One region of the Streptomyces sp. NPDC058308 genome, then DNA from elsewhere that is predicted to be linked to it. Evidence: riboswitches for the same ligand, from Rfam matches in the RefSeq annotation. Region 1 holds a riboswitch; each other region holds the start of a gene.
The links. A riboswitch is a leader RNA that binds a small molecule or an ion and turns the genes downstream of it on or off. The one in region 1 is predicted to bind cobalamin.
Positions count from the first base shown of each region.

Region 2: it holds a riboswitch for cobalamin, as region 1 does, so the genes downstream of both, ACFVYL_RS06170 (ABC transporter substrate-binding protein) here and ACFVYL_RS30230 (CbtB-domain containing protein) in region 1, are expected to answer to the same signal.
Region 3: it holds a riboswitch for cobalamin, as region 1 does, so the genes downstream of both, ACFVYL_RS14765 (CoA-acylating methylmalonate-semialdehyde dehydrogenase) here and ACFVYL_RS30230 (CbtB-domain containing protein) in region 1, are expected to answer to the same signal.
Region 4: it holds a riboswitch for cobalamin, as region 1 does, so the genes downstream of both, metE (5-methyltetrahydropteroyltriglutamate--homocysteine S-methyltransferase) here and ACFVYL_RS30230 (CbtB-domain containing protein) in region 1, are expected to answer to the same signal.

Region 1 is NZ_JBHVZA010000027.1:74,697-79,550, forward strand. It holds gene ACFVYL_RS30220 (MMPL family transporter) at 1-912, shown strand, start outside; gene ACFVYL_RS30225 (DUF3048 domain-containing protein) at 1,023-2,015, opposite strand; cobalamin riboswitch at 2,224-2,366, shown strand; gene ACFVYL_RS30230 (CbtB-domain containing protein) at 2,403-2,624, shown strand; gene ACFVYL_RS30235 (CbtA family protein) at 2,657-3,418, shown strand; gene ACFVYL_RS30240 (histidine phosphatase family protein) at 3,555-4,136, opposite strand; gene ACFVYL_RS30245 (alpha/beta fold hydrolase) at 4,133-4,854, opposite strand, start outside.
Region 2 is NZ_JBHVZA010000003.1:174,470-179,323, forward strand. It holds gene ACFVYL_RS06160 (amino acid permease) at 188-1,669, shown strand; gene ACFVYL_RS06165 (Mov34/MPN/PAD-1 family protein) at 1,775-2,197, shown strand; cobalamin riboswitch at 2,161-2,337, shown strand; gene ACFVYL_RS06170 (ABC transporter substrate-binding protein) at 2,381-3,382, shown strand; gene ACFVYL_RS06175 (FecCD family ABC transporter permease) at 3,565-4,575, shown strand; gene ACFVYL_RS06180 (ABC transporter ATP-binding protein) at 4,617-4,854, shown strand, end outside.
Region 3 is NZ_JBHVZA010000009.1:108,057-112,910, reverse strand. It holds gene ACFVYL_RS14770 (acyl-CoA dehydrogenase family protein) at 1-594, opposite strand, end outside; gene ACFVYL_RS14765 (CoA-acylating methylmalonate-semialdehyde dehydrogenase) at 609-2,108, opposite strand; cobalamin riboswitch at 2,319-2,500, opposite strand; gene ACFVYL_RS14760 (SCO0607 family lipoprotein) at 2,558-2,893, opposite strand; gene pstS (phosphate ABC transporter substrate-binding protein PstS) at 3,050-4,204, opposite strand; gene ACFVYL_RS14750 (transporter substrate-binding domain-containing protein) at 4,442-4,854, shown strand, end outside.
Region 4 is NZ_JBHVZA010000009.1:97,484-102,337, forward strand. It holds gene metE (5-methyltetrahydropteroyltriglutamate--homocysteine S-methyltransferase) at 1-1,898, opposite strand, end outside; cobalamin riboswitch at 2,062-2,298, opposite strand; gene ACFVYL_RS14710 (DUF6629 family protein) at 2,484-3,143, shown strand; gene ACFVYL_RS14715 (hypothetical protein) at 3,140-3,937, opposite strand; gene ACFVYL_RS14720 (hypothetical protein) at 4,108-4,854, opposite strand, start outside.

The DNA.
Region 1 (4,854 bases):
GCCGCCAAGACCGTCGGCGACTCGATCGGCAAGATCGACGGCGTCGCCACCGTGACCCCGGCCCAGGCCAACAAGGCCGGCGACACCGCCATCATGAACGTCGTCCCGAAGACCGGGCCAAGCGACCACGAGACCGAGGAACTGGTCAAGTCGATCCGCTCGACCGCCGACGGGATCGGCTCCGACACCGGCTCCGAGATCCTGGTCACCGGCCAGACCGCGATGACCATCGACTTCTCGCAGACCCTGGACGACGCCCTCCTGCCCTACCTCGGGCTGGTCGTCGGCCTGGCGTTCCTGCTCCTGATGCTGGTCTTCCGCTCGATCCTGGTCCCGCTCAAGGCGGCGCTCGGCTTCCTGCTCTCGGTGGCCGCCGCGCTCGGGGCCGTGGTCGCGGTCTTCCAGTGGGGCTGGCTCGCGGACATCGTGGGCGTCGACCAGCCGGGTCCGATCATGAGCATGATGCCGATCTTCATGATCGGCGTGGTCTTCGGCCTGGCCATGGACTACGAGGTCTTCCTCGTGACGCGGATGCGCGAGGCGTACGTCCACGGGGCGCGCCCCGGCGAGTCGGTCGTGACCGGCTTCACCCACGGCGGACGGGTCGTGGCCGCGGCCGCGATCATCATGATCAGCGTCTTCTCCGGCTTCATCATGGAGAACGACGACATGATCAAGATGATGGGCTTCGGTCTGGCCATCGCCGTCCTCTTCGACGCCTTCGTCGTCCGCATGGCGATCGTGCCCGCGGTCCTCGCCCTGCTCGGCAAGTCCGCCTGGTGGCTGCCGCGCTGGCTGGACAAGCTCCTGCCCAACGTGGACGTGGAGGGCGAGAAGCTGCACAAGAACCTCGGCGACACGGGGGCACCCGAGGCCGAGACGGACCGGGAGCTTGCCCCTGCGGGCAGGTGAGACACGACGGTCCGGCGCGGGCGGGCCGGCCGGGGCACCCCTGAGGGGAAGTGCCTCGGCCGGCCCGCCCGGTCTTTTTCCCGGCTCCGTCGGAGCCGGGGACGTGCGCCTCAGCCGCGGTCCGCGTAGACCATCCAGACCTGCCCCGGGGCGAAGGGCATCGGTTCACCGTTGTCGCGGGTGAACGCCGTGCCCCTGGTGGCCGCGGAACGGTTCCAGCGCGTGGGGTAGGCCCTGCCGTCGCGCAGCACCAGCGCCCGGCCGCTGCCGACCGTCTCGATGTACGGCGTCACCGCGCCGTTGACGTCCTTGAAGCGCGAGGGACGCATGTTCACGTACTGGATCACGACGGTGGCGGCGCCGAGCCGGGACCCCGACGTACTGAGCGCGGGGGCGCCGTCGAAGGAGGCGAGCCACCGGTGCTCCCGCGGCGACCAGTCGAAGGTGTGGCTGGCGGCGGAGTAGCGGACGGTCCGGCTGCCGGTGGGGGCGCCGCCCGCCGGAGCGGGGCCGAAGCGGAAGCCGATGTCGGTCGGGTGGCCGGCCCGCGGCGCCGAACGCAGCAGCGCCCGCGGGCGTACGAAGAGGTTGTGCGGGGCGGGCCGGGCGCTCTCTCGGAAGTAGGCGCGCGGCACACGGTCGTGCGGGCGGGCGTACAGCGGGGCTTCCCTGAGCACCTTCTGCAGAGCGCTGCGCACCCCGGAGTAGGCCAGCACGGGCCGGCCGAACTGGCGCAGGAGTTCGGTGTCGGACTCGCGCGCGCTGCGCACCGGGCCGACCGACTCCGGAACCCTGCTGGAGTACACGCCCATCAGGCGGCTCATGCCGCCCTCGACCTTCTCCACGTAGATGATGTCCGCCTGGTCGAGACCGGTGTGCGGCCGTGCGGCCCGCGCGTTGTCGAACTTCACGGCCAGGACCGGTCCCTGGCTGGTCGGCTGCCCGGTGAAGGGTGACGGGGTCCGGTGCGCGGCACCGTCCCCGTGTGCCGGTGCACTCGCGAACGAGGGGGCGCTCACGGCGAGCGTCGCCGTGGCGACCAGCGCGAGCACGCGGGTGCCCAGACGGGTGCGGCGGGTGGCCCGTACTGGCCTGGCTGCCATGGGGACGTCTCCATTCGTGGCGGAACCGGTGTTGCCTGACGCAGCCGCAGGTCTACCGCCCCGGACCCCGGCCTCAATCGCCGCTGGGCCATCCACCACCGCCACATCACTCTTTACGGGTGCCCGCCGCGTGGCTCCGCCCCGAACCGCGCTCCGGGGTGCGTGAGCGCTCCCCGGGGTGCTCCGACGGCGGCCGGTCTTGGCCATGTACGCGCCACGCGGTACCGTCACTGCGATATCGACGACAGCTCGACGGAAGCCGGTGTGACTCCGGCACGGTCGCGCCACTGTGTGCGAGCGGTCCCCGTACCGCTCGTGAGTCAGACCCGTGGCTGTCGTCCTCTGCACCACCGAGACGGGACGCGAACTCCCGAAGGAGGCACCACCATGGCGCAACACGCCGCTCAGCCGACCGCCGACGCACCTGCCGTACCGGTCAAGCTGCCGCTGAAGGTGATCGCCCCATGGGCGGTCTTCTTCGGAATCCTGATGCTGGTCCTGCTGTACTTCGTCGGCGCCGAACAGGGCGCCACCTCCGTGTTCAGCGGCGCGGAGGTCCATGAATGGGTGCACGACGCCCGCCATCTGCTCGGCTTCCCCTGCCACTGACTGCCACTCACCAGGGGAAATTCGGCCCGCTCATGAACTCGACAACCGTACGCAACCTGCTCGTTCGAGGCATGCTCGCCGGTCTCGGGGCCGGCGTGCTCGCCCTCGTCATCGCCTACTGGCTCGGTGAGCCGAACGTCGACGCCGCCATCGACTTCGAAGAGGCCCACGCGAGCCACGCACACGGGGACGAGGTCGAACTCGTCTCCCGGAGCCTGCAGTCCACGGCCGGCCTCGCCACCGGCGTCCTCGTCTACGGGGTCGCCTTCGGCGGCATCGCCGCGCTCGCCTACAGCTTCGCCCTCGGCCGCGTCGGCCGGTTCGGCCCGCGTGCGACGGCGCTGCTGCTCTCGGGCTGCGCGCTGCTGGCCGTGTACGTCGTGCCGTTCCTGAAGTACCCGGCCAGTCCGCCCGCTGTCGGCAACCCCGACACCATCGGCAAGCGCACCTCCCTGTATCTGCTGATGATGGTGCTCAGCGTGCTCCTCGCGATCGCCGCGACCCTGCTGGGCAAGCGGCTTGTGCCCGCGCTCGGTGCCTGGTACGCGACCGTCGTGGCCGTGCTCGGTTTCGCCGTGGCCATTGGACTGGCCTACGAGTTCCTGCCCGTGATCAATGACGTTCCCGAGCATTTCCCGGCCGCCCTGCTCTGGCGTTTCCGGCTCTCCGCCCTCGCCATGCAGGCCACGCTGTGGGGTGCCTTCGGGCTGATCTTCGGGGAGTTGGCGCAGCGCCTGCTGCTGCCGAAGCCCGCGGCGCCCACGCCCGGGAAGCCGGTCGCGGCGGACCGGTAGGGCGGCGGAGTGCCCGGACACCCCGATCTGCCGACGGCTCGCGATCAGTTGCGCGTACTCGTCGGGGGGCCGTCTCGTCGTCGCGGGGCCGTGCTGCTGGCCCGCCACCCTGACCAGTGCCGCTGGACCGAGCGCGTCACGCGGCACCGAGCGGGCAGCCGAGCCGCATGTTCCAGCGTCCGGAGCGTCCGCTGAGTTCCGTCGTCGACAACGGCAGGACATCGAACCGCCAGAAGGCGGACAGCGGCGCCCCCGTCGCATGGACGGCCGCCGCCCGCACCACCTCGGGCTCCACAACGGCGACGACGCGTCCGGACGGGGTGTCCGCCCGGAGCGCGTCCAGCCACTCGGCCACACGCGAGCACACGTCCGCCACGGACTCTCCGCCCGGAGCCGCGGCCTCCGGCTCGGTCAGCCAACGGCCCACCGCCTGCGGTTCCGCGGCACTCACTTCCTCCAGCGACCTGCCGCGCCACCTGCCCGGGTCGAGACCGGCCAGAGAGGGTGCCTCCAGGCGCGCCCCGAGGCCGAGTGCGTCGGCGGTCTGCGCACAGCGCGCGCCGGGGGAGACGAGGACCTGGCATCCCGTGGGCAGGGTTCCGGCCGCCCGACGCGTCTGTGCCGCGCCGGCCGGGTCGAGGGGCTCGCCGTCGCCGAACACGCCGCGCCGCGCCGCGGCGGTCAGGGCAGGCGCGACGAGCAGCACGCGCGTGGTCACTGGACGTCCTTCCGCTGGTGGGTGCCGGAGCCCGCTTCCGCAGGCTTCGGGTGCGCCGCACCCCGCACGAATCGTCGGAGGTGCGCGCGCACGGCGTCGGGCCGCTCCAACCAGGGTTCGTGCCCGGCGCCCTCGATCCGCGTCAGTGGAAGACCGAGCCGGAGCGCCAGTGAAGCGAGTGATGACAGAGGGCGCGGATCGTCGGTCCCACCGAGGAGCTCCGTTCGCGCGGGCAGGCGCGCGGACAGGTCGTCGAGATGTTCGTCGAGCGGGTCCGCGCGGCCTTCCCTGCCGAGGTCACCGTTCATCGCCCAGTTGACCGGGCGCCGCCGCCGGGCGCTCTGCGCGGCCCAGGCCCATCCGCGTCCGGGATCGGCGTGGTCGGTGAACCAGGACAGGGTGAGCAACTCGACTTCCTGCTCCTCCGTGCGGCCCGGCAGTTCCTCCAGTGCGCGGAGCCGCTCCCGCCGCGCCGCGGACATGCGGCGGCCGCGCTCCGCCCGGTAGCCGGTACGCCAGTCACCGACGAACGGCCCGCACATCAGCAGCATCCCGGCGACCCGCCCGGGGTGCTTCAGGCAGAACCGGCTCGCAAGGTCGGTGCCGTACGAGTGCCCGATCAGCACGGCCCTCGGCGCGTCCCACGCGTCGAGCAGCTCAGCGAGATCGTCGACGTGCCGCGCCAGGCAATGGCGGCCCTCCCAAGGGGACCGGCCGG
Region 2 (4,854 bases), on a different contig from region 1:
CTCATTCCCTCACTGTTGCCACCGTGATAAATCTTCACGACCGCTCGGTGACGCCACCCATGTCGCCGAGGGCGCTCCAGCCGGCAGACCGCCGGTAGCACTCCATCCATATCCGGGGGGATCAGGACCTGATCCGCAGCCAAACGCAGATGAGCGGGCGCGGATCAGCATGGAGAAAGGCGTCACCATGACCTCAGTGCAGGTCGAAGAGCATCACGACGAGCACGGCGGCAGTGGGGTCGTGCAGGGCTCGTCCGGCGAGGGCGAGGGGTATCAGCGCGGGCTCGGGGCCCGGCAGATCCAGATGATCGCGATCGGCGGTGCCATCGGCACCGGCCTGTTCCTCGGCGCGGGCAAGGCCATCCACAAGGCCGGCCCCAGCCTCATCCTGGCGTACGCCATCGCGGGCCTCGTCATCTTCTTCATCATGCGGGCGCTCGGCGAGCTCCTCATGTACCGGCCCGTGTCCGGCTCCTTCTCGGAGTACGCACGCGAGTTCATGGGCCCGTTCTTCGGATTCGTGACCGGCTGGACGTACTGGCTCTTCTGGGTCGTCACCGGCATCACCGAAGTGACCGCGGCCGCCCAGTACATGCAGTACTGGACACACGACTCATTCCCACAATGGGCCTACGCGCTGGTCTTCACGGTCATCCTGTACGGCGCGAACCTCATCTCCGTGAAGCTCTTCGGCGAGCTGGAGTTCTGGTTCTCGATGGTCAAGGTCACCGCCATCATCGGCATGATCCTGATCTGCGTCGGCATCCTCACCATCGGCTTCTCCGACGCCGGTGACACCGCGTCCATGACCCACCTGTGGGACGAGGGCGGGTTCTTCCCCAACGGCATCGGCTCCACGCTGATGACCCTGCAGATCGTGATGTTCGCCTTCCTCGCCGTCGAGCTCGTCGGCGTCACCGCGGGCGAGTCCAAGGACCCCAAGACCGTCCTGCCCAAGGCGATCAACACCGTGCCGTGGCGCATCGCCGTCTTCTACGTCGGCGCGCTGATCATGATCCTGTCCGTCGTGCCGTGGACGACGTTCAAGCCCGACGTGTCGCCCTTCGTCGCGGCCTTCGAGAAGATGGGCCTCGGCATCGGCGCCGCGATCGTGAACTTCGTGGTCCTCACCGCCGCGCTCTCCTCCTGCAACTCCGGCATGTACTCCACCGGCCGCATGCTGCGCGACCTGGCGCTCAACGGCCAGGGCCCGAAGTTCTTCACCAAGCTCACGAAGAACGGCCTGCCGTTGGTCGGTACCACCGCCTCCGCCGCGTGCATGCTGGTCGGCGTCTGGATCAACTACCAGTGGCCCGGCAAGGCGTTCACCTACGTCGTCTCCTTCGCCACCATCTCCGGCATGTGGGCCTGGATCATGATCCTGGCCTGCCAGATCCGCTACCGCCGCAAGGCCGACCGCGGCGAGCTGCCGCAGTCCACCTTCCGGGCGCCGGGAGCCCCGTACACCAGCTGGTTCGCGCTGCTCTTCATCGGCATGGTCATCGTGATGATGGGCATCGACAAGGACAACCGCGTCTCGCTCTACGCCGCTCCGGTCTGGATCGCGATCCTCACGGTCTCCTACCTGGTCCTCAAGAGCCGCAACCCGCAGGCTGCGGCCTTCAATCGGCAGAAGGTCGGCGTCTCCGACTCCGTCGCGAAGGACTGACCCTCATCCGGAAGGACTGAGGCTCTCCAAGGCCCCTGTCCAGCATTCGGGCCCGCCCGTACCACACTTCGGTACGGTGCGGGCCCTCTGCTTATCCTGACTCCCATGCTGACCCTCACCCAGGCCCTCCACGACCAGATCGTCGCGCACGCGCGCCAGGACCACCCCGACGAGGCCTGCGGTGTGGTCGCGGGCCCGGCGGGCACCGGCCGCCCCGAGCGCTTCATCCCGATGCTGAACGCGGCCCGCTCGCCCACGTTCTACGAGTTCGACTCGGGCGACCTCCTCAAGCTCTACCGCGACATGGACGACCGCGACGAGGAGCCGGTGATCGTCTACCACTCGCACACCGCGACCGAGGCCTACCCCTCGCGCACCGACATCACCTACGCCAACGAGCCCGGCGCGCACTACGTCCTGGTCTCCACGGCGGACACCGACGACGCGGGCCCCTTCCAGTTCCGCTCCTACCGGATCGTGGACGGCGTGGTCACCGAGGAAGAGGTGCAGGTCGTCGAGGCATACTGACCCCGACCACCCATTGAGGCGGCAGGAGCCAGGAAGCCGGTGCGAACCCGGCACGGTCCCGCCACTGTGACCCCGTCCCCCCGGCAAGCACCGGCCGGGGGCGGGGGAGTCAGGAACTGACCTGCCGCCTTTCTCCACGCAACGCAGGGGACGCGGAAATCCCCTGGAGGAGGCAGCTCAGCCATGTCCCGCCGCCACACCGGCATACGCGCGCTCGCCGCGGCCGCCCTGCTCGTCCCGCTCGCCGCGTGCTCCTCGTCCGACTCGGGCGGTGCCACCGGGCCCGCCGCCAAGGCCGCCGGATTCCCGTACACCGTCACCAACTGCGGCGTGCGGACCACGTACGACGCACCCCCGAAGCGCGCCGTCACCATGAACCAGCACGCCACCGAGGTGATGCTCGAACTCGGCCTCGGCGACAGGCTCGTGGGCACCGCCTACCTCGATGACAAGGTCCTGCCCGAGTACGAGAAGGCGTACAAGTCGATCCCGGTGCTCGCCAAGGAGTACCCCTCCTACGAGAAGCTGCTCTCCGCCGACCCCGACTACGTGTACGGCGGCTACGCGAGCGCCTTCCTCGCCGGCGACGGCCGCAGCCGCTCGGCCCTCGCCAAGTCCGGCATCCACAGCCGCCTCAACGTCGAGGGCTGCGCCGGGCACCCCGTCTCCATGGACGACGTCTACCGCGAGGTCCGCGAGGTCGGCGCCACGTTCGGGGTGCGGGCCCGCGCCGACCGGTGGATCGGCGACGCCCGCCGCGAACTGGCCGCCACCGCCGCCAAGTCCAAGTCCCAGGGCAAGCCCCAGGGCAAGTCCCAGGGCAAGAAGGCCCGCTCCGTCTTCGTCTACGACAACGGCGACAAGTCCGCGTTCACGGCGGGCGGCCGGGGCATCGGCAACGACATCATCGAACGGGCGGGCGGCCACAACGTCTTCGCCGACGTGAACAAGTCCTTCAGCGACGCGTCCTGGGAGAAGGTCGTCGAGCGCGGGCCCCAGACCATCCTGATCCTCGACTACGGCGCCACGTCCGTCGCCCAGAAGAAGAAGCGCCTCCTCGACGACCCGGCCCTCCAGGACGTCCCGGCCATCAGGAACAAGAGCTTCGCGGTCCTGCCCCTGTCGGACGTGGTCACCGGCGTACGAGCACCGGAGGCGGTGAGGAAGCTGGCGGCGCAGCTGTGAGGCCTGTTCAGCCGGTGCGGCGGCGGATCTTTCAGCCCGTCGGGTGGCTCATTCAACCCGTGGGGCGGATCTTTCACCCCGCCCGGTGGCTTATCCAGCCCGTGGGGCGGATCTTTCAGCCCGTCCGGCGTTTGAGGACGAGCCCGCAGGGCGACAGACGGGACGCGGGGGGACGGCGCCTAATCGTCCTGACGGTACTCACAGCCGCCCTGGCGGGATCGGTACTCGCCGGGCTGGCCCTCGGCTCCGTCCGCATCCCCCCGAGCCAGGTCATAGAGATCCTCACGGGAAGAGCGGAACCCTCCCCCTTCCGCACCATCGTCCTCGACGTAAGACTCCCCAGGGTCATCCTCGGAGCCACCGTCGGGGCGGGCCTCGCCGTCATCGGCACCGTCCTCCAGGCCCTCGTCCGCAACCCCCTCGCCGACCCGTTCCTGCTCGGCGTCTCCTCGGGCGCCTCCGTCGGCGCGGTCTGCGCCATCGTGCTCGGCAGCGTCTTCGGGCTCGGCGCCGCCCTGTCGACCACCGTCACGATCCCGGCCGCCTCCTTCGCGGGCGCCCTGATCTCGCTGGTCCTCGTCTACGCCCTGGCCAGAAGCGGCGGCGGCGGCTTCGCCACCGGCCGCCTGATCCTCGCGGGCGTCGCCGTCTCGTACGTCCTGTCCGCGCTGACCAGCCTCATCCTGGTCACCGCCGACAGCGCGGACCACCTCAAGGACGTCCTGTACTGGACGCTCGGCGGCCTCGGCAGCGCCCGCTGGGACATGCTCGCCCTGCCCTGCGCCACGCTGATCGTCGGCACGGCCCTCCTGGTGGCCATGGCCCGCCCCCTCGACCTGCTCCTCGCCGGTGAGGAGGGCGCCACCGTCCTCGGCCTGGACGCCGCCCGCTTCCGCGTCGGCGTCTTCGTGCTCGCCTCGCTCCTCACCGGCGTCCTCGTCGCCTACAGCGGGGCCATCGGCTTCGTCGGCCTGATGGTGCCGCACGCCGCCCGCATGCTGGTCGGCGCCGCCCACCGCGCGCTGCTGCCGGTCGTCGCGCTGATGGGCGCGGTCTTCCTGGTCGTCGCCGACCTCGCCGCGCGCACCGTCGCCGCGCCGCAGGACATCCCGGTGGGCGTGCTCACCGCGCTCACCGGCGGCCCGTTCTTCCTGTGGCTGCTGCGGCGGCGCAACGAAGGAGTACAGGTATGACCCGACCGCCTATGACCCGACCGCCTATGACCCAACGGCCTATGACCCACCCGCCCCGGCCCGCCGGTGCACTGCGCACCGAAACACTCTCGTACGAGGTGGCCGGGCGCCTCCTCCTCGACGCCGTCGACCTCACCGCCGCCCCCGGCGAGACCGTCGGCGTCGTCGGCCCCAACGGCAGCGGCAAGACGACCCTGCTGCGCTGCGTGTACGGCACCCTGCGCCCCACCGGCGGCCGCGCCCTCCTCGACGGCGACGACCTGCACGCGCTCACCCCGA
Region 3 (4,854 bases), on a different contig from region 1:
GCGCTCATCGGCGCCGAAGGAGAGGCCGGGGTCGTCCCGTTCGACGACGAACGCGGAGATGCCGTCCGGCCCCTCCTCGCCGGTACGGGCCATGACGACGTACACGTCCGATGCGCCCGCTCCGGAGATGAACTGCTTGACGCCGGTCAGGACGTATCCGTCGCCGTGGCGTTCGGCCCGCGTCCGCAGGGCCGCCGCGTCCGATCCTGCACCCGGTTCGGTGAGGCAGTAGCTGCCCAGGGACGCGGCCGTGCACAGGTCGGGCAGCCAGCGGGCGCGCTGCCCCTCGTCGCCGTACCGGTCGATCATCCAGGCGACCATGTTGTGGATGGAGAGGTAACCCGCGATGGAGGGGCACCCGGTGGCCAGGGCCTCGAACACGAGGGTTCCGTCGGTGCGGCCGAGCCCGGAACCGCCGTGCTCCTCGGATACGTAGACACCACCGAGGCCCAGTTCGGCGGCCTTGCGCAGGACGTCCACAGGGAAGTGTTTGTCGCGGTCCCAGGCGACGGCGTGCGGCGCCAGATACGTGTCGGCGAAGTCGAGTGTGACCTCGGCCAGTGCGAGCTGGTCCTTGGTGAGGGTGGTGGCCATCGATGTCATCGCCGTCATCCCATCGTCGGGATGGTGAAACTCGCGCCCTCCCTGGCCCCGGAGGGCCAGCGCGAGGTGACGGTCTTCGTACGGGTGTAGAAGCGGACGGCGTCGGGGCCGTGCTGGTTGAGATCGCCGAAGCCGGACCGCTTCCAGCCGCCGAAGGTGTGGTAAGCCACCGGGACGGGGATCGGCACGTTGACCCCGACCATGCCCGCGCCGACGCGGCGGGTGAAGTCGCGGGCGGTGTCGCCGTCCCTGGTGAAGAGGGCGACGCCGTTGCCGTAGGGGTGTTCGGTGGGCAGGCGCAGAGCGGTCTCGTAGTCGGCCGCGCGGACCACGCACAGCACCGGGCCGAAGATCTCCTCACGGTAGATCCGCATGCGGGGCGAGACGCGGTCGAAGAGCGTGGCTCCGGCAAAGAAGCCGTTCTCGTGACCGGGCAGCGTGAAGTCCCGTCCGTCCACGACCAGTTCGGCCCCTTCGCTGACGCCGACGTCCACGTAGCGGCGGACCCGGTCGAGCGCGTCGCGGCTCACCAGCGGGCCGAAGTCCGTCCCGGGGTCGTCGGAGCGGCCGATGCGCAGGTCCGCGACGCGTTCCTTGAGCCGGGCGACGAGCGCGTCGGCGGTCCCCTCGCCCACGGGGACGGCGACCGCGATGGCCATGCAACGCTCCCCCGCCGAGCCGTACCCGGCACCGATGAGGGCGTCCACGGCCTGGTCGAGGTCGGCGTCGGGCATGACGATCATGTGGTTCTTGGCGCCGCCGAAGCACTGGGCGCGTTTGCCGTGCGCGGCGGCGGTGGCGTAGATGTGCGCGGCGATCGGCGTGGACCCGACGAAGCCGAGCGCCTGGACCCGGGGGTCCTCCAGGAGGGTGTCGACGGTCTCCTTGCCTCCGTTGACGACGTTCAGGACACCGGGCGGCAGGCCCGCCTCCAGGAACAGCTCGGCGAGCCTGAGCGGTACGGAGGGCGCGCGTTCGGACGGCTTGAGGACGAAGGAGTTGCCACAGGCGAGCGCGGGGGCCGCCTTCCACAGCGGGATCATCGCGGGGAAGTTGAACGGGGTGATCCCGGCGGTGACACCGAGGGGCACCCGCAGGGAGTGCACGTCGATGCCGGTGCCGGCGTTGTCGGTGAACTCGCCCTTCAGGAGGTGCGGGATGCCCGCGGCGAACTCGACGACTTCGAGGCCGCGTTGCAGGTCACCGTGGGCGTCGGCGACCGTCTTGCCGTGCTCGCGGGAGAGCAGCCGGGCCAGGGACTCCCGCTCCTCGTCGACGAGTTGGAGGAAGCGCAGCAGGACGCGGGCGCGCCGCTGCGGGTTCCACTCACCCCACGCACGCTGCGCCGACTCGGCGTCGGCGATCGCCGCGACCGTCTCGTCACGCCCGGCCAGCGGCACATGTGCCTGTACGCAACCGGTGTTGGGGTCGTACACATCGGCGAAGAGCCCGGACGCCCCGCGCACATGCTTGCCGCCGATGAAATGTGTCAGTTCACGGACCATGAGAGCCTGCTCTCGTCAGGTGAGTCCGGGGATGGCACGGCAGGCCGACGACGCCACCGGGTGAGGTGGGCGCGCGGTTCTGACGTGGGACGCGAAGGCCTAAGAGCCGTCGTGGAGTCGGGCGTCGACAGGGGTCGCCGCTCGCTTCGCCGGATCACCTGGGTCGTGGTCACGGACCGGTGCCATGCGTGTCTGCTCCATCCTCGTGGACAACACGGAACACCCCGCGGCCGGTATCCTGACTCCCGGATCAGCGCACGTTCCCCTGCCTTCCCGACGGGACTTGCTCCGTCAGTGGCGTATCGCTCGGCGAGAACGCACTCCCCGGTCACAGTGGCGGGACCGCGCCGGATTCACACCGGCTTCCCTGCACCGCGGGCTCTGGTCACGAACATATAGTTGGACGTCCTAGTAAGTCCACCCCGTCGGGCGAGTCGGTGTCCGCCCGCTCACTCGCCGTCCTTCAGCTTGACGATCCTGCCGTCCTTGTCGAGCGTGTGGTCGTTCCAGTACGTGCCCCACTTGTCCCCGACATGCTCGGGGACCTTCCCCTCCGGGTAGCGGGCGTAGCCCTTGGGCGGCTCTTCTCCGTCGGGCTGACACGCGGACCCGCTGCTGCCCACCCGCAGGACGGGATACTCGCCGCCGCCACAGGTCGCGTCCTGCGTGGAGCAGCCGGAGAGCACGGCGCCCGCCACGCCCGCCAGCGCGAGTCCCACCACGGCCCGCGCCGCACGGCCGCCGACCGCTGGCGGGGCGGTACGAACTCGGTTCTTCCTGGCCACTGTTGACTCCTTCACGTCGACTCGTCATGCCGTTGCCACACCAGCTTGCGCGAGCCGTGGATCCCGATCATGAGTACGGATACTCAAAGACCGGCTACCTCGATGACGAGAGTGAGCGCGACGGGGATCACCCGCACGTGATCCCGCATCCGTACGTCAGGACAGCGTGCCGACCACGTCGCGCACCTGACCGGCGACCGACTCCGGGAGCGGCGCGTAGTGCAGGCCGGACAGTTCCTTCTGGCCCGCCTTGCTCGCCGTGTACGTCAGGAACGACTTGAGGGCGGGCAGCGTCTCCTTGCGGTTCCCCTTGTCGCAGACGATCTCGTAGGTCACCTGGACGATCGGGTACGCGCCCGGATTCGCGGCGCCGTAGCGGAACTTCAGCTTCATGTCCCGGCCCTTGCCCGCGACGCGCGCCTGCGCGATCCCGGCAGACGCCGTCGTGGGCGTCGGTGCGACCGGGGCGGGCGCGCCCGTGTCGATGCTCACGGTCTCTATCCGCCGGTCCCGCGCGAAGGACAGCTCGAAGTAGCCGATGGCGCCGAACCCCGAGGTCACCTCCGATGCCACGCCACTGGACCCGCTCGCGGAGGCGCCACCCCCGCCCTGCCAGGCCTTGCCGACCGGGTGGGCCCAGGCGCCGGGCGCCGCGCCCGCGAGGTAGGCCTGGAAGTTCTGCGTGGTCCCGGAGTCGTCCGACCGGTGCACGGGGCGGACCGGCATGGACGGCAGATCGGCGTCGGGGTTGAGGCGCCGGATCTCCGGGTCGTCCCAGGAGGTGATCTTCCGGTCGAAGATCCTGGCGAGGGTCGGAGCGTCCAGGACGAGGTCCTCCACGCCCGGCAGGTCGTACCCGATCGCGATGGGCCCGCCGACCATGGGCAGGTCGATCGCGCGCCCGCCCCGGCAGACGCCCTTCGAGCGCTCGACCTCCTCGGGCTTCAGCGCGCTGTCGGAGCCGCCGAACGCGGTCGCACCCCGCAGGAACTGCGCGCCGCCCGCCCCTGAGCCGATCGGGTTGTACGCGATCCGCACGCCCGGGCACACGCTCTGGTACTGCTTGATCCAGTACTTCATGGCGTTCTGCTGGGCGCTCGACCCGGTGCCCGGAACCTTGCCGGTGTCGGCGCAGTCGATCCCCGCGACGGCGGAGGAGCGCGCGGCGGCGCGCTCGTCGCCGTCCTCGTCGTCACCCCCGATGCCCGCGACACCGCATCCCGCCAGGGAGAGCGAAAGGAGGGCCGTGAGGGAGACCGCCGTGCGCGTTCTGCCTCCTTGGTACGTACGTCCTGGACGTGGGCGTTGCAACGTTGTCCCCTCGGGGTACCGCGACATGGATCTCGACCGGCTCCGGGCCGGACCTCAGATGCTCGCCGATCCACGACAGCGGCGGGTGAAGCAGAGGCGAACATCGAGCGACGTGCTGCGATACGGGGACCGAGCGGTAGGCAGGCCGGTACGCACGGTGTTCGGCGGGCAGGGCAGGGCTCGGAGGGGATGGCCTCTCGCGGACGTCCCCCAGGGGCATGTCCTAAACTCCGCCTCATGAAGATCACGCCTGCTGCCGTCGCCCAGGACCTGGCCCCGGCCGGCGTGCTCCGGGCGTCCATCAACCTGGGCAACCCGGTCCTCGCCCAGGGCACTTCGGCGGCACCCTCCGGCATCACCGTCGACATCGCACGCGAGATCGGCGACCGCCTCGGCGTCCCCGTGGAACTCCTCTGCTTCGACGCGGCACGCAAGTCGTACGAGGCCATGGCGGAGGGCCGGGCCGACCTCTGCTTCCTCGCCGTCGAGCCCGCCCGCGAGGCCGAGGTCGCCTTCACGGCGCCGTACGTCGTGATCGAGGGCGTGTACGCCGTGCCCAGGGAATCGCCCTTCACCGCGGCGGCCGACGTCGACCGGGCGGGGGTGCGGATCGGGGTGAAACGGGGCTCCGCCTACGACCTGTTCCTCTC
Region 4 (4,854 bases), on a different contig from region 1:
AGATAGGCCGGGTGGTCGGCGGCGCGCAGCGGCAGCGTCTCGCGCAGCGCGGGCTCGTCGACCTGGATGACCGACGTCCCGGCCGCCTCCAGGCCGACGACCTCGTCGCGCAGGGCGAGGGCGACCTGGCGGGCGGTGTCCCCGAGCGGCTGGTCGTCACGGACGAAGGACCAGGCGAGCATGGTGACGGGGCCGGTGAGCATGCCCTTGACGGGGCGGCCGGTGAGCGACTGGGCGTATGTCGTCCAGCGCACCGTCATCGGCTCGGGCCGCGAAATGTCACCCGCGAGGATCGGCGGTCGCACATAGCGGGTGCCGTAGGACTGGACCCAGCCGTGCTGGGTGGCGAGGTACCCGGTGAGCTGCTCGGCGAAGTACTGCACCATGTCGTTGCGTTCGGGCTCGCCGTGCACCAGGACGTCGATGCCCGCCTTCTCCTGGAAGGAGATCACTTCCTGGATCTCGGCCTTGATGCGCTCCTCGTACCCGTCACCGTCGATCCGGCCGGCCCGCAAGTCGGCGCGGGCGGCCCGCAGTTCGCCGGTCTGCGGGAAGGAGCCGATGGTGGTCGTCGGGAGGAGCGGCAGGCCGAGGGCGGTGCGCTGGGCCGCCGCACGCTCCGCATACGGCTGGGAGCGGCGGGCGTCGGCCGCCGTCACGGCCCCGGTGCGGGCGCGGACGGCCGGGTCACGGGTGATGGGGGAGCCGGCCCGGGAAGCCAGATCGGCGCGGTTCGCGGCGAGTTGGGTGGAGATCGTGTCGGTGCCCTGGGCCAGGCCCCGTGCGAGCGTGACGATCTCGGTGGTCTTCTGGCGTGCGAAGGCCAGCCAGCGCAGGATCTGCGGCTCGATGTCCCGTTCGAGGGCCGCGTCGACGGGGACATGGAGCAGGGAGCAGGAGGCGGCCACGTCGACCCGGTCGGCCAGGCCGAGCAGCGTGCCGAGCGTGGTGAGGGACTTCTCCAGGTCGTTGACCCAGATGTTGCGTCCGTTGACGACGCCCGCCACCAGCCGCTTGCCGGGCAGCCCTCCGACGGCCGCGAGCGCGTCGAGGTTGGCGGCGGCCGCGTCGGTGAAGTCGAGTGCGAGGCCGTCGACCGGGGCCTTGGCGAGCACCGGAAGGGCGTCGCCGAGTCGGTCGAAGTACGAGGCGACCAGCAGTTTCGGCCGGTCGGTGAGGGCGCCGAGGTCGCGGTAGGCGCGCTCGGCCGCGTTGAGCTCGGCCGGCGTGCGGTCCTGGACGAGCGCGGGCTCGTCGAGCTGGACCCATTCGGCGCCCGCCGCGCGCAGGTCGGCGAGGACCTCGGCGTACACCGGCAGGAGGCGGTCGAGGAGGGTCAGCGGGTCGAAGTCGGCGGCCACCCCGGGGGCGGGCTTGGCCAGGAGGAGGTAGGTGACCGGGCCGACGAGGACGGGCCGCGCCGTCAGACCCAGCGCCCGGGCCTCCTTGAACTCGCCGACCTGCTTGGCGGAGTCGGCCCGGAACACCGTCCCGGGAGCCAACTCGGGGACCAGGTAGTGGTAGTTGGTGTCGAACCACTTCGTCATTTCCAGCGGCGCCACGTCCTGGGTGCCGCGCGCCATCGCGAAGTAGCCGTCGAGCGCGTCCGCGTCGACCGCGCGACGGTGCCGCTCGGGGAGGGCGCCGACCATGACGCTGGTGTCGAGGACGTGGTCGTAGTACGAGAAGTCGCCGGTCGGGACTTCGCCGATGCCGGCGTCGGCGAGTTCACGCCAGTTCGAGCGGCGGAGCTCGGCGGCGGCGTCCCGGAGGGCGTCCGCGGTGACGCGGCCCTTCCAGTAGCCCTCGATCGCCTTCTTGAGTTCCCGGTTGGCACCCTGGCGGGGGTAGCCGTACACGGTGGCCCGTACTGCCGCGGCTGCGGGCTTGGTGGTCACGGAGATCTCCTTCGCGAGATGAATCCCTGAGATCCCGGAGACGGGACGAGAGCGCGAAGGGTGGCAGCACCGGGCGGTTCGGGATCGCGTGGTCGACGCGGTCGTCCGTCCAGTGTGTACGCCGACCCGCCCTCGAGGTCACCGAGATATCCGCGCACGAATGGTTCGCACACGGACAGCGGGCAGGTCTTCGGACTCACGGGCCCGTCCAGCGCCTTCCTGAAGAAGGCGGTCGGACACCTACTGGCCGTCGCTTCCCAGGACCGGAGTGGCGGTCCCAGTGCATGTGACGGCGGTCGTTCCCGCTCACCGCTGCGGGGCAGTCCCGGATTCACACCGGGTTCCCTCTTGCGACGCTCCCGCCTGGCGGACGGGGCGAACCAGCTGTACGGATCACCATACGGGGCCACCCGCCGGTGGACCGCGTCGCGTTGGGCATTGGAAGGGTGAGGTGGAACACGTGAGGTGGGTGCTTCGCCGACGCGGCGGGCGGGAAGTGGAGGGCGGTGGCCCCCCGGGGGGAGCCCCCCCCCGAAAGGCACGGCCGACGCGCTCCCGCGCCGGGGCGGCCGTACCGTGGCTGCCATGTGCTGGAGCGAGACGGCCGACCTCGTCGCAGGCGCGGGCATCACGGCCGTGGGGGTCGCCTCCGTGACCCTGGCGGCCCGGCGCCCCCGTGACCTGCCGCTGGCCGCGCTGCCGCTCCTCCTGGGCCTCCACCAGATCATCGAGGCAGCCGTCTGGCACCACGACGGCGGCACCGGGCCCGCCACCGTTGCCTGGGCCGTCATCGCGCTCCCGCTCCTTCCGCTGTGGGTACCGGCGGCCGTGCTGTGCTCCGCGCCGCCGAGCGCTCGCCGCCGCCTCCTCGTGCCGCTGGCGGCGGGCATCGCAACGGCGGCGACGCTCACCTACGTGCTGGCGGCCCGCACCGTGACGGCCGGGATCCGGGGGCACACGGTCGGATACTCCCTTGGCCTGCCGCAGGCGCAGCTGATCGTCGCCGGCTACCTCCTCGCCACCATCGGCTCCCTGCTCTTGTCCGGCGACCGGGGCCTGGTCCTCTTCGGCGTCCTGGTCGCGGTCGGGGCCGCGGTCTCCGTCGTGCTGTGGCGGCAGGAGTACATCTCGACGTGGTGCGCGTTCGCCGCGGTGTGCTCGGTGGTCCTGCTGCGCTGGGTCGTAAGCCGCCGTCCGCCGCGCCGGGCGTCGCGACCCTGCGGAGATCCGTCAGAAGGGCCCTAACCCCGGCACTCCTGTTCCCGGCGACCGGCCCCGCTGAGGAGGTCGACGCGCTGGCCCGCCCCCTCTTTGAGGACGTAGAGGGTGCCGTCCCCGGGGGACCAGTCCCGTGGGACGAGGAAGGTGCGGTCTCCGGAGACGTGGAACAGGCGCAGACCCGCGTACTCGTACGCGTACTGGCTGCCCTTGTCGGTGACGCGCCGGAAACAACTGCCGCCGCCCCGGATCATCAAGTCCTTCTCGCTGAAGACGACGACCGCGGGGAAGTCGCTCCGGAGGGTCCGTTCGGTCAGGTCCGCGCGGCCGCGGCCGGCGATCGCCGCGTACGCCGACACGGCCCAGAACAGTGACAGGACGCAGACGAACAGCGTGAGCCCCCAGAGCCGCAGGTCCCGGCGCGTGCGCGTGCGGGCGTACGCGTTGAGCGCGAAGCCGCCGATCGCGGTGAGCGGCAGCAGCAGGTCGAACAGCCACGGGCTGAGCGGATACAGCGGTACGAGGACGACGGGCACGGCCCAGGCGAACCGGAGCACCCGGACGGCGCGGGCGAGCCGTTCCGGTTCGCCCGCCGCCCAGCGGAGCAGCCCGAGCACGCCGAGGGCCGCACCCGCGGCCAGCCAGGCGGGGAGATAGAGAGCGCCGACACTGCGCAACAGATAGTCGCTGGTGGAGAAGTGGAACACGGTGTCGCGCAGCCCGAGCGCCTTGGTCTCGGCGTCGGTGCTCGCCCAGCCGAAGTAGAACAGGACCGCGGTCAGAAGGGTGACGAGGGACCCGATGGCGCCGACGATCTCCACCCAGCCGACTCTGGGGTCGGCGGGGAGTGTGGGAGGAGGCGGTGGTGCGGGTGGGGCGGGCTCGGGTTCTGGGTCAGGCGGGGGGTTTGGGGGCGGAGCCGGGTCCGGGGCGGGTCCCGGCGCGGGTTCTGGCTCCGGTCCTGGTCTCGGTTCGGGGGGCGGGGGCCCGCTCATCGGGCGAACGCGTTCGCCGGGCCGAGGGAGCCGGGCGACCGCGATACGGACGACGGCGAAGACGACCGGGAGGTAGGTGGCGCGACGCCGCTCCAGTCGAGGGTGAACGCCGCCCGCCTGGCGACCCGGGCCCCGTTCTTCGTCACGAGCGTCACGTCGATCACTGTGGGCCGCAGGCCACCGAAGCCGTCAGGCCCCGGCAGGTCCACGGCGATCGATCCGTCCTTGCAGCACCTCGCCTTGTCCTCCTCGTCGCCGAAGGGCCGCAGGCTGACTGGGCCCGTCAGCTCCCGTGCGCGCAGCTCCACGGTGGCCGGCGAGTCCGGCCAGGTGCCTTGGAAGTAGGCGGTCGAGCCGGGCGTGTACGTGGTGTCCGTGGCGGAGATCCCGCTGGCGCAGGCCGCGGTGCCCGTCGGGGCGGGCCGCAGCACCACTCGCTCGCCGGGGTGCTGACGGTAGTAGGCGACGAAGCGTTGGAGGACCGCGAAGGCATCCCCGTCCTTGCACAGGTATCCGGTGTTCCCCGGCCGGTACCCGGCCGTGCGCAGCCCCGCTTCGGCCTTGACCGCGATGGCCAGCCCGCCGGTCTCGCCCTGTGCGGCCTTACAGATCCCGGCGAGTCCTTCGATGGCCTTCCAGGCCTGCGGAGTCGCCGAGTTGTCGATCCGCCTGCCGGGGTCGACCGAGGTGTTGTAGGCCTGCTGGCACTCGCCCTTCTGCAGCAGGTCGTACAGGCTGTCGGG